Regions from separate parts of the Desulfosporosinus sp. genome, predicted to be linked through region 2. Evidence: riboswitches for the same ligand, from Rfam matches in the RefSeq annotation. Region 2 holds a riboswitch; the other holds the start of a gene.
What was found. A riboswitch is a leader RNA that binds a small molecule or an ion and turns the genes downstream of it on or off. The one in region 2 is predicted to bind cobalamin.

Region 1: linked by a shared signal. The riboswitch ahead of HGJ98_RS02190 (ABC transporter ATP-binding protein) and the one ahead of HGJ98_RS08645 (UbiD family decarboxylase) in region 2 are both predicted to bind cobalamin.

What each region holds. Positions count from the first base shown of each region.
Region 1 covers NZ_JABZFS010000013.1:34,688-39,880, forward strand. Annotated here, with positions in the region: gene HGJ98_RS02175 (DUF3795 domain-containing protein) at 1-429, opposite strand, end outside; gene HGJ98_RS02180 (hypothetical protein) at 810-1,340, opposite strand; gene HGJ98_RS02185 (energy-coupling factor transporter transmembrane protein EcfT) at 1,367-2,104, opposite strand; gene HGJ98_RS02190 (ABC transporter ATP-binding protein) at 2,085-3,614, opposite strand; cobalamin riboswitch at 3,715-3,890, opposite strand; gene HGJ98_RS02195 (catalase) at 3,972-5,193, opposite strand, start outside.
Region 2 covers NZ_JABZFS010000039.1:74,180-79,372, forward strand. Annotated here, with positions in the region: gene HGJ98_RS08640 (hydantoinase/oxoprolinase family protein) at 1-1,949, opposite strand, end outside; gene HGJ98_RS08645 (UbiD family decarboxylase) at 1,960-3,336, opposite strand; cobalamin riboswitch at 3,504-3,682, opposite strand; gene HGJ98_RS08650 (MASE3 domain-containing protein) at 4,248-5,193, shown strand, end outside.

The DNA of each region.
Region 1 (5,193 bases), on a different contig from region 2:
ATCATAAGCAGAGTTTAGCGTACGACATTCCGGACAGGAATAATGCTCACCCATTTCCCAAGACCATTGTTCGTACCCTACATCTTTAATCCTCTTTTGTGATTGCCATAAATCAAGTCTATGGGGCATAAGAGATTGGAAGGTTTTAATTTCTTCACAGGGAAATTCTTCACATTCACCGCAAAACTCAATTCCCTTTCGTCTGGCACACTCGATCATAGTACAGTTCTTACAATAAACTGTCCTATGTTCAGAACGACAGCCTTCGCAATGAGTTTCTTCAATAGTTTGATTAAGAATTTTCGCAAGTCTTTTTAACCGCTCTGGATCCTCTTTAGTCGCAATATATACTGAACAAGATGGGCAAAAAAGACCACAGACTGCTGAAGTCATTTTAATAGGGTCCTTAACGTGTTGATTGTTACTCATTTCAGTTCCTCCTTTTTATTCGTTCTAACTTCTTAGATACAAAGAGAGGTGGAAAGTTACAAACAACTTAAAGCTTCACCTCTTCAAACTAATTGCTTCGGAGGTTCCATTCATAGTTTATTCTATAGTGCATAGTCAATCATAGCAAGGCATGTGACCACTGTTTTCGTCATGCTTAGCTACTATTAAATGTCAACATTAGTCAAAATTATCCCTATTTTTCATGTGATCAAAAAATTATCCTTATATTTTGCAAAATATAAGAAATGCTGAATAAGTTATAAATGTAGGCGTAAGTTAAAGGCTAAGGTTATTGAACCTTAGCCTCTTGTAATAGAGATAGAGATAATTCAAGATTATCACGCCAACCACACACAGAATTAAATCAATGCTGATTTCTTCAAGGAACCGTAGACACTCTTTGTCAGGATGCCCGCAACAATCGTTCCAACAGTGGCGGTTAAGCTCGACGATAAAAGTGCGATCTTCCAGTCAAGATGAAAGACGTAAATCAATCCAGCCATGACGCAAAGGTTACCGGTAACGGCAGCTCCGAGCATTGATAATATATGATGGCTTAGTTTCTCCATGGAAAACTTACTGGAAATTAAGGAGTAGACTATGGATCCGAGGACATTTGCGAATAAGAAGAAAAAGCCCAGCGGTGAGTAGCCTGTAGCCATGGCTACAACAGCCTCCACTACCCCGGCGATAATACCCGCCGGTTGCCTGTACATTAAGACAATCAGACCTGTAAAAAATGCCCAACATGTGCCATTTAGGAGTAAGAGGGTGGGATCCAATATTGCGTCGATACGTCCTGTAACCTGCATCATTATCAGCATTACGATCCCTATGATGACGGAGCCTACCAATGCTTTTGTATCAGTTCTAAATAATTTTTCATTCATTTCTAAATATCCTCCTCTAATTCTAATTATAGTAATGGTAATACCTTGTTAACCAGGCTGATGCTTATTACCATTAACATCCCAGAGATTAAGGCAATATCGTAAGGCTTAAGGGCTAAATTAGACGTAAAAGTACGGGTTTTGGTTCGTCCATAGCCTCTTAACTCCATGGCTAGGGCAGTTTCTGCAGCACGCCGGACAGAGCGATATAAAAAAGGCAGAAACGTCGGGAAAATACCTTTGAGATTGTCCATGGCACTCTCCATCTTAAGGCCCCGGGTACGCTGGCTATCGACTATGGATATATATTCAGCTTTCATGATTGGAAGGAAGCGGACGCTTAACCCCACTAACATGGCAAAACGGTAAGGAATTTTGAATTTCATGAGCATCAGGGTAAACTCTTGTGCTGAAGAAGAGGTAAAGAATTGCATACTTGCAAAAACAATAATGCTGGCCTTGAGGATCCCGGTGATCGCTAGAGGTATAGCTTCACTGTATATTTTGAGGATTCCCCATTGGTAGATCAGAACACCCTCCCGACAAAAGACCAACTGTACGGTCAGTATCTGTAGTCCCAAAAGGAATAAAACCACGATCATTGCTTTATACCGCTTCAAGGAACCTGTTAAGATTAGCGAGGTCACAACCTCTACTAATAAAACCATACTTAACTGAAGGGCGGTCCCACTAATCAGTGAAAAATAAATCATTAAAACATACCAGGCCAGCTTAGTCCTGGGATCAAGCTTCGACAGTCCCATTTTGAACCTCCCGGAAAGAAATAATATTATGGAAATTCAAACCAATTGCTTTAAGGGTTTTGAGATATTCCTCGAGATCTCTTGTCAAAATATCTAGTTGAAGACGGTGATTATTCATGGCCACTATCCTGTTAGAGTATTCTTTTGCCATGGTCAGATCGTGAGTGATGAGTAGAATGGTTTTGCCACTTTTCGATAAATGAAAGAGTTTATCCATAATCATGTACCCTTGGGTTTCGTCAAGGCCTGAAGTCGGTTCGTCGGCGATAATGAATTCCGGATCACTGACGAGTATGGAGGCTAATGCTAAAAGCTGGCGCTGGCCGCGGCTTAAGCGATGAGGATGGAGCTTTTTATAGTCCAGCAGCCCCACAAATTTCAGGCACTCATCAATCTTTTGTTCTATTACTTCATTTTGTTCCCCCCTTAGCTTGAGTGAAAATCCAACTTCTTCTTCGACGGTACTTGCGAAAATTTGATAATCAGGGTTTTGAAACAGAAAGCCCGCCCGGAAACGGATCTCTGCCAGCTTTTCCTTATTCAGAGTCTGGTCAAACACTCTTATTTCACCTTTAGACGGCTTTAAGAGACCGATAAGCAGCTTAGCTAACGTTGATTTTCCCGAACCGTTTAATCCTATGATTGCTAAAAAGTCACCCTTTACTATTTCTAAATTAATATCTTCACAACCGGACAAATGGTCTTTGTACGTATAGGTGACATCAGTGACTTTAGCAATCAGTTCGTTGGACTTACCCTGAACCGTATGTAAGGATTTCAACCTTTCTTTTCGACTCTCGATTTGCTCCTTGTAATATGCCTCCGGCGAATACTGTTTAACGATTTCGCCTCCCTGAATATAAAAGACCCTGTTGGCATAGTTGAGGACTTCTTCAATTCGATCCATGACCAAAATAATGGTAAGGTTTTGAGTTTTATTCAACTGACCCAACCGCTTATAAAGCTCATCACGGCCCAGGGGATCAAGTTCAGCGGTGGGCTGGTCAAGAACTAAAATAGGAGCATTAAGGGCTAAAACACCCGCTAAAACGACTCGTTGGGCTTGCCCCCCTGAAAGAGAAGTAGTCTCCCTGTTTTCATACCCTGATAGACCCACAAATTCCAAGGTGTTTTTAACCCTCTGATCAATTTGTTCTATGGGAATTTCCAGATTGCCAAGGCCGAAAGCAACATCTTCGTAGACATCCAAACCAATAATTTGATTTTGGGGTTCTTGCATCATGTATCCAACATAGTCGGACATTCTATTGAGGTGCATATCCTTAATATCTTGCCCCATGATTGTGACTTTTCCGGTTAATTCTGCTTTATGGTAGTGAGGAATTGCGCCTGTAATGGAATGCAGCAAAACTGATTTACCAGAGGCTACACCACCTGTAATGACGATGAAATCTCCCCGATTTATTTCGAAATCAATGTTTTTAAGTGCGGGTTTATCTTCATTCGGAAAGACGAGTTTTTCGATGTTAACCTTCGCAATTGTCTCCATAGCAACTCCTAAATCAATGATTTTAGAAAACCTGGTGGTCTCAAAGCGGTAAAAGAACAAAAAAGTTCTAGCTTTAATAAGCTAGAACTTTACCTTTGTCCTTTTGCAATATTTCATAGGCAGGTTTCCTGACTTGTAGACTAGAATGTACGCCTTCCCAGTTTCCCAGTGGCAAATGTACATTTTTCAAACATCTACTTACAGTGGTGGGTCCGTCCAGGATTAGAACCTGGTTCCCTATTATCCCTAGCGGGCACCTATTAAATAATATATTTAATTGACTTCATGATAGAATAATTTAGATATTTTGTCAACAGGAGTTTATGAAAATTAACCCAGTTGTATTGAAAGTGCTAATCAAGCAGGAACCACTTCTTTCTTATTTTGACGGTACCAATGACGATGCTGGGAAATGGCCTTCATGAATTCTTTACTAAAAACACTCATATCTTCTGCATTACAAATAGTAACTACGCCCAGTTCTGTCACCAGCTGTGCCTGTGTGGCTGCACCAGCCATTGCCACTTCCTTTATAGCAGAAGCCCTTAGCAGGTTTACACCTTCATTAGCGGCTCCAATTGCTTTAGCGTGTTTAAAGGCTTCATTGACAAAGTGCAGTGAATCACCCTGTATCACTAAACTATCCACTGATTGTTGCCCTCCGGCTATATATACAGCATCATACTTGATAGAGCCAGTCGTCACATAGTTCTTTCCAACTTCTAATTGCAGTCCATCCGAGCTTGTAAGTATTCCTAAATTTTTACTTATGATTTCACACTGAATACCGTTGGCCTTCAGTGTCTGCATAACTTGAGTCAGCTCTGGATAATTAAATCCATTCTCCGCAAGTATGGCAACCTTACGGGTACGAGCATTCCTAATGGTATTCTCTTGGCTCACTGCCGGTGAAGATGCGGTCACTCCCGATCCGCTGGGAGTATTAGGCGGCTGTGCGCCTACACCTAAAGCAATCGCATTGGCTAATTGGGAGTTCACATTATTAAACATATCTACGACTCTCTGTTTGATATTCCTATCCATAACACTTCCAACTTCGAAGTGGAAAGCTTCAATGATATGCTCCTTTTCTGCAGCAGACATACTATTCCAAAAAAGAGTTGCTTGACTATAGTTATCCTTAAAACTTTCGCTGCGCTCTCGAACTTTATTCCCTTCGACTTTTTCCGTGTAATGGGCATAACCTCCCTCAGTCTCTGAGGCTGGCTTCGGGTAATTCCTATTAAGAGAATTGGGCGAGTAACTTGTCACTCCCCGGTCTATAGTCATACGATGAGAGCCATCTCGCTGATTATTATGTATAGGCGCAATAGTATGGTTAATAGGTATTTCGTGGAAGTTGGGACCGCCTAAACGAAGAAGTTGAGTATCCAGATAAGAGAAAAGACGTCCTTGTAATAAGGGATCATTGCTAAAATCTATTCCCGGAACTACATGACCCGGATGAAAAGCAACTTGCTCTGTCTCCGCAAAAAAATTATCCACGTTACGATTTAAGGTCATTTTTCCAATCAGTTTTACAGGTGTAATTTCCTCAGGCCAGATCTTCGTTGGATCC
Region 2 (5,193 bases):
ATATCTACTTCCTGAAAAGCTCCCCGCAGATAGACTGAGGTTAGCTCATTCGATTTAGGTATCCTCTTACTAGTCTTACAGGTGAATGGATTTCCAGTGTTAACTTGGATCCCAACTTGATCTGATTCAGTCTGAAGACATTCCTCCCTCTCCAGAGCTAGTAATCGAAGATTGACAAGTAATAAAGACTTCTCAGGCTGACTATAGCCATAAAGTTTCTGATGGGTTTTATGAAACTCCGTGCCTAACTGCTGCCAAACCTCTGGATCCGCTGCAACCCTTTGGAAATCTATGTTTATTTCGTGATGTTGGTCCGGGTACTTTAAATCCGCCGACCAAACATATTTACGTTGTTTTGGGCACACGCCTAAACGTGATAACTCTTGATCCACCTCGGATTGCAACTCAAGTATAACTTGATTCCAGCTTGAGCTAGGTATCTCACGCAAAACTCCATAGACACTGCGCAAGGCCTCTACCTGAAAACGAGCGTGATGTAATCCCTGAGCACAAAAAACAGGTGCAAGTTCCGGTACCACCACTTGCCGTATCCCCACTCCTTCTGCTAAGGTCGTGGCAAACAACGGCAGAGCACCACCAACGGCTGCCAAGGCAAAGGAACGAGGATCATACCCCTTTTTGACGGTCATTAAGTACACAGCATCCACCATTAAGGAGAGGGCGATTTGATAAATAGCATAGGCAGCTTCTGGGACGGACAAGCCTAAGGGTTGAGCAATCTTTATGTCAATAGCCTCATAGGCTTGTTTTTTCTGCAAAGTCATTCGTCCACCTAAAAAGTTCGAACTATCTATTAAACCCATGATCAAAGCTGCATCCGTAATCGTCGGCTCTTGGCCCCCTAAACCGTAACAGGCGGGCCCTGGCTTAGCACCTGCTGAATGGGGCCCAACTCGCAGCATTCCTCCTTTGTCCAACCAAGCAATACTTCCTCCACCTGCCCCGACGGTATGAATATCTAACATTGGAAGTTGGATAGGGTATCCAGCGATCTCCGCTTGAGGAGTCATCTCCATCTTGCTCTGTCTGATTAAGGAAACATCGAAGCTTGTCCCTCCCATATCTGCCACCACTAATTCAGGCAATCCCTGCTCTCTAGCCAAAGCCCATCCTCCTTTTACCCCTCCTGCCGGGCCAGAGAAAAGTGTATGGACAGCGCTTTGGCTAGCTTGAATTAGATCCGTTAAGCCGCCATCATTTTGGGCAATCGAAATGGGTACTTGAAGGCCCTTATCACACAAAAGTGACCTTAGGTCTTGTAAATAATTGCTTAGGACGGGACTTAAGCGAGCATTTAGAACAGTGGTAACCGTTCGTTCATATTCACCAAGCTGGGAAGAAAGCTCTGAGGACAGTGTGACAAAAACTCCAGACCAAAGTGCTTGTAAAGCCTCTTTAAACTCGACTTCATGCGCAGGATTACGGCAGGCAAAAAGTAAACATACTGCCACAGATTCTATCTCTTCTTGACGCAAAAACTGAGCTATTTCCTCAATCTGCCCGTGGTCCACCGCTTTAATCGATACACCCTGAGAATCCATGCGTTCCCTCAAACCAATACGTAAATGACGGGGTACTAAGACCTGCGGCAAAGCAACCCGAAAATCCCACTGCTCTGCTAGACGTGAACGACGTAGTTCTAAAGCATCTCGAAAACCCTCAGTTGTTATTAGAGCCGTTTTGGCTCCCTGACCCTCTAGTAAGGCATTAATCCCAACCGTGGTGCCAAGAACAAATTTGTTCGTTTGTCCGAGAAACTCCTTGAGAGAGAGGCGACACTGCTCAGCTAACTCACTCAAGCCCTTTATAATCGGTTCCAGTGGGTCTTCATGACTCGAAGGAACTTTCGTTGTAAATGCACGTCCCTGTTGATCACGCACTATAAAATCCGCAAATGTTCCTCCCACATCAACTGCAATTTCGTACATAGTCTCCTCCTCATCCAAGTCCAAAAGTTCCCATAAACCGACGGATATTCTGCTGTACCTCGGCGGACATTTCTATAGTAGGTGCAAACCCTTCTAGCGGTTTAGTCGCATCAATCCCCATCTTAGCTGTGCGACTTAAGTCATCGCTGGAGGGATCTAGAGTACAGCCCATTCCCATATGCTGAGGTATGATAGTTACTCCCCTGTCCGCTTGTAGTCGAGTAGCCATGGCCCATAAAACCTGTCTTTCATCGAAGACATCCACATCTTCATCAACTACCACCACCATCTTAAGATTATGGTCCACGGAAAAGGCCGTAAAGATTGCCTGCTGGGCCTGTCCTTCCGCAATTTTTTTCATAGAAATATAACAGTGAAACAATCCACAGGCAGAGATGGGAGCATGAACACTTTTAACGTTGGGAAGTGTCCTATTCAGGGCATTTAAAACGTCCCCTTCTCGCTGTACTGCCACAATCGTAATATGCTCGGAACTCATGCCTGGGGTAATGTCTTGGAATAGGGGTTTCGTACGGTACTGTATTCCTTTAACTTTAAACACGTTTTCTGTACTGCGATAACAGGCATAATTTGTAAATTCCGCAAAAGGTCCTTCGGATTCTCGTTCTCCCGCAACAATTTCCCCCTCAATGACCACTTCAGCATAGGCCGGGACCAGCAGATCCACGGTCTTACAGCGGGCAACCTCAAGAGGAGCCCCAAATAACCCCCCCATAGCTGCAAATTTACCCAGATCATAGGGAATTAAGGCCATGGACCCCATGGAAATATTAGGATGTATTCCAAGCACTATAGACGCCTCCAAGGATTTGCCTAGTTCTTCTGAGCGGCGAAAATACTCCCATAAACGTTGACGAGAGTGGAGGCTAATCCCTAACTTATCCTTCCCTTTAAGCTGCATTCTGTGATATCCTGCGGTATCTGCACCCGTTACAGGGTCTTTTGCAATAACTAAACCAGCGGTAATGTAAGGTCCTGCATCAATAGGGAAGTGGGTTAAAATTGGCAGCTTATACAAATCGACCTCTGAGCCTACAAAAACGTTCTCTCGAAATGGAGCTTCCTCCACCTCCACTGGTTCGATCCGCTGGTTAATTCGCTTGGAAAACTCTGCCGCGAGATCCTTGGGATGAACATCCATAGCTAACGCCAAACGCTCGCGGGGAGCCAAAACATTCGTTACAACCGAAATATCATGCCCTTTAACATTATTAAAAATCGTCAATGGATAACGTCTGGCCTTCTCTAACTCCATTATTAAAGTACTGATTTCATACTTTGGGTTGATTTCCTCTTGAACATGAACAACTTCCATTGGATTCTGCTTTTTTACTCTTTCAATAAACAATCTCAAATCCTGTTCCAACATTTACCCCTCCCAATAATTTCAAAATAAACCCGTCGTAATGCTTAATGATAATCGTAGAGTTTTAGCGAGTATCTATGGACTCTTGTATACCAAAAAGACGACAGAAAAAGCCCGCAGTCATAGACTGGGGGCTTTACCATCGTCCACCAAAGCCTGGTCAAAGCAGGCTTCTCATTATTATAGGCAGGTCTTCTGGCTCAAAGTTCATCATCACCCTACGCCTTCCCAGCTATCGCCAGTGGCAAAATGTATGGGACTCCCTTTTCACAGTGGTGGGTCCGCTCAGGATTAATCCCTGATTCCCTATTCTCCCCATCGGGGCACCTATAATAGTTGATGATCAATCCGAAGTGTAAACATTATCGGACTGCTTTGTTAATATTGATTCGACACTTAAAAGTAATTTCCTGCTAGTGTATGATCTTTTTTCTTACAGACTCTAAAGCCAGTTCCCTAGTAGTAACTACTAAATGTCTAAATTTTATTAATAGACCCTCATGCCGCTGTGCGGTACCACTGATGAATGATAAATCCAGTACACTTTGTCATTTTATCGTAGTGCGGGAGCGCGTGAAGAATTGCTACGAAAGCGACTTAAGTGCTATGTCATCCTGAAGGAGGTACGACTGAAGGATCTAGATCCTTCGCTATCTTACAAGGATGACATTAGCCTTAACTTGTTTTCAGAGTAGTAATTAACCGTTTATATTTAATATAAGTAAAAACAATTAAATTGCCCTAAAAGTTTGGAGATCTAGCTTAGATTAATGTCAATGTTTGTTTATAGTTGTAATATCCGTGAACAAACCATCGAATAGTGTACAAAAAAGAATAGAGGGTTTTCGTAATTTGAAAAGAATACTATAATAGTCACATTTTAAAGTGTTTAGTAGAAGGGTGAGGTTTTCTTGGTAGCAACTGAAGTTTTGAGATTAAAGGATCCAACATGGTCTCGAATTATTTTCAAGCTCTTATCTTTAATTATGTTTTCCGTATTTACTTCCTTTCTAATTCTCCCATTATGGGAAACTTCCTATGTCGTAATTCATACAGTGCTAGAGATTTTCTGCATCCTTATAGCATTATCCTCATTCTTGGTCGTTTGGTTTGTCAGCAAAATCCAAAAAATAAATCTAATTCTAGGATTCGGTTTCCTAGGAGTCGGAATTTTTGATATTTTACATATCTTTTTTTGGCAAGGCCTCGGATTATACCCTCATGGGCACTATGATTTATCTGCTAAGTATTGGCTAGCCGGTCGATTCTTTGAGGCACTCTTTCTGCTTTTAAGCACAACCTTAATCAGTCGATTCATTAACCGATATAAAGGCCTTGCAATTACGGTTTTTCTCTCATTCGCAGTAGGTGCATCGATTCTTTATACCCCCCACCTATTCCCAGTCCTACTAACCCCCGAAGGGGTAACACCTATAAAGATCGTGATTGAATATGTGATTATAGCCATGTTTATCTTGTTTCTTTACAGATTATTAAAGGGGTACCTGCAAGAAGACATAGTCACCAAAGAGTATTTAATCCTTGCGATTCTTGTTGCAATCCCTGCGGAATTATGTTTCACAGTTTTTACAACCATTACAAACTTCTATAATGTGCTAGGACATGTTTTGAAAATCGTTTATTACTACTTTTTATTACGAGCTGTATTTGCGAGTTATGTCATGTTTCCCTATGAAAAACTTCAGCGCTCGGAACAACGATTTCATAAAACGTTTCAATATAGCCCAGTCTCAAAATCAATTCTTTCCATCAAGGAGAGTCGGTTCATTGACGTTAATGACATGTGGCTTCAAACAACTGGCTATATCAGAGAAGAAGTTCTTGGCAAAACAACTC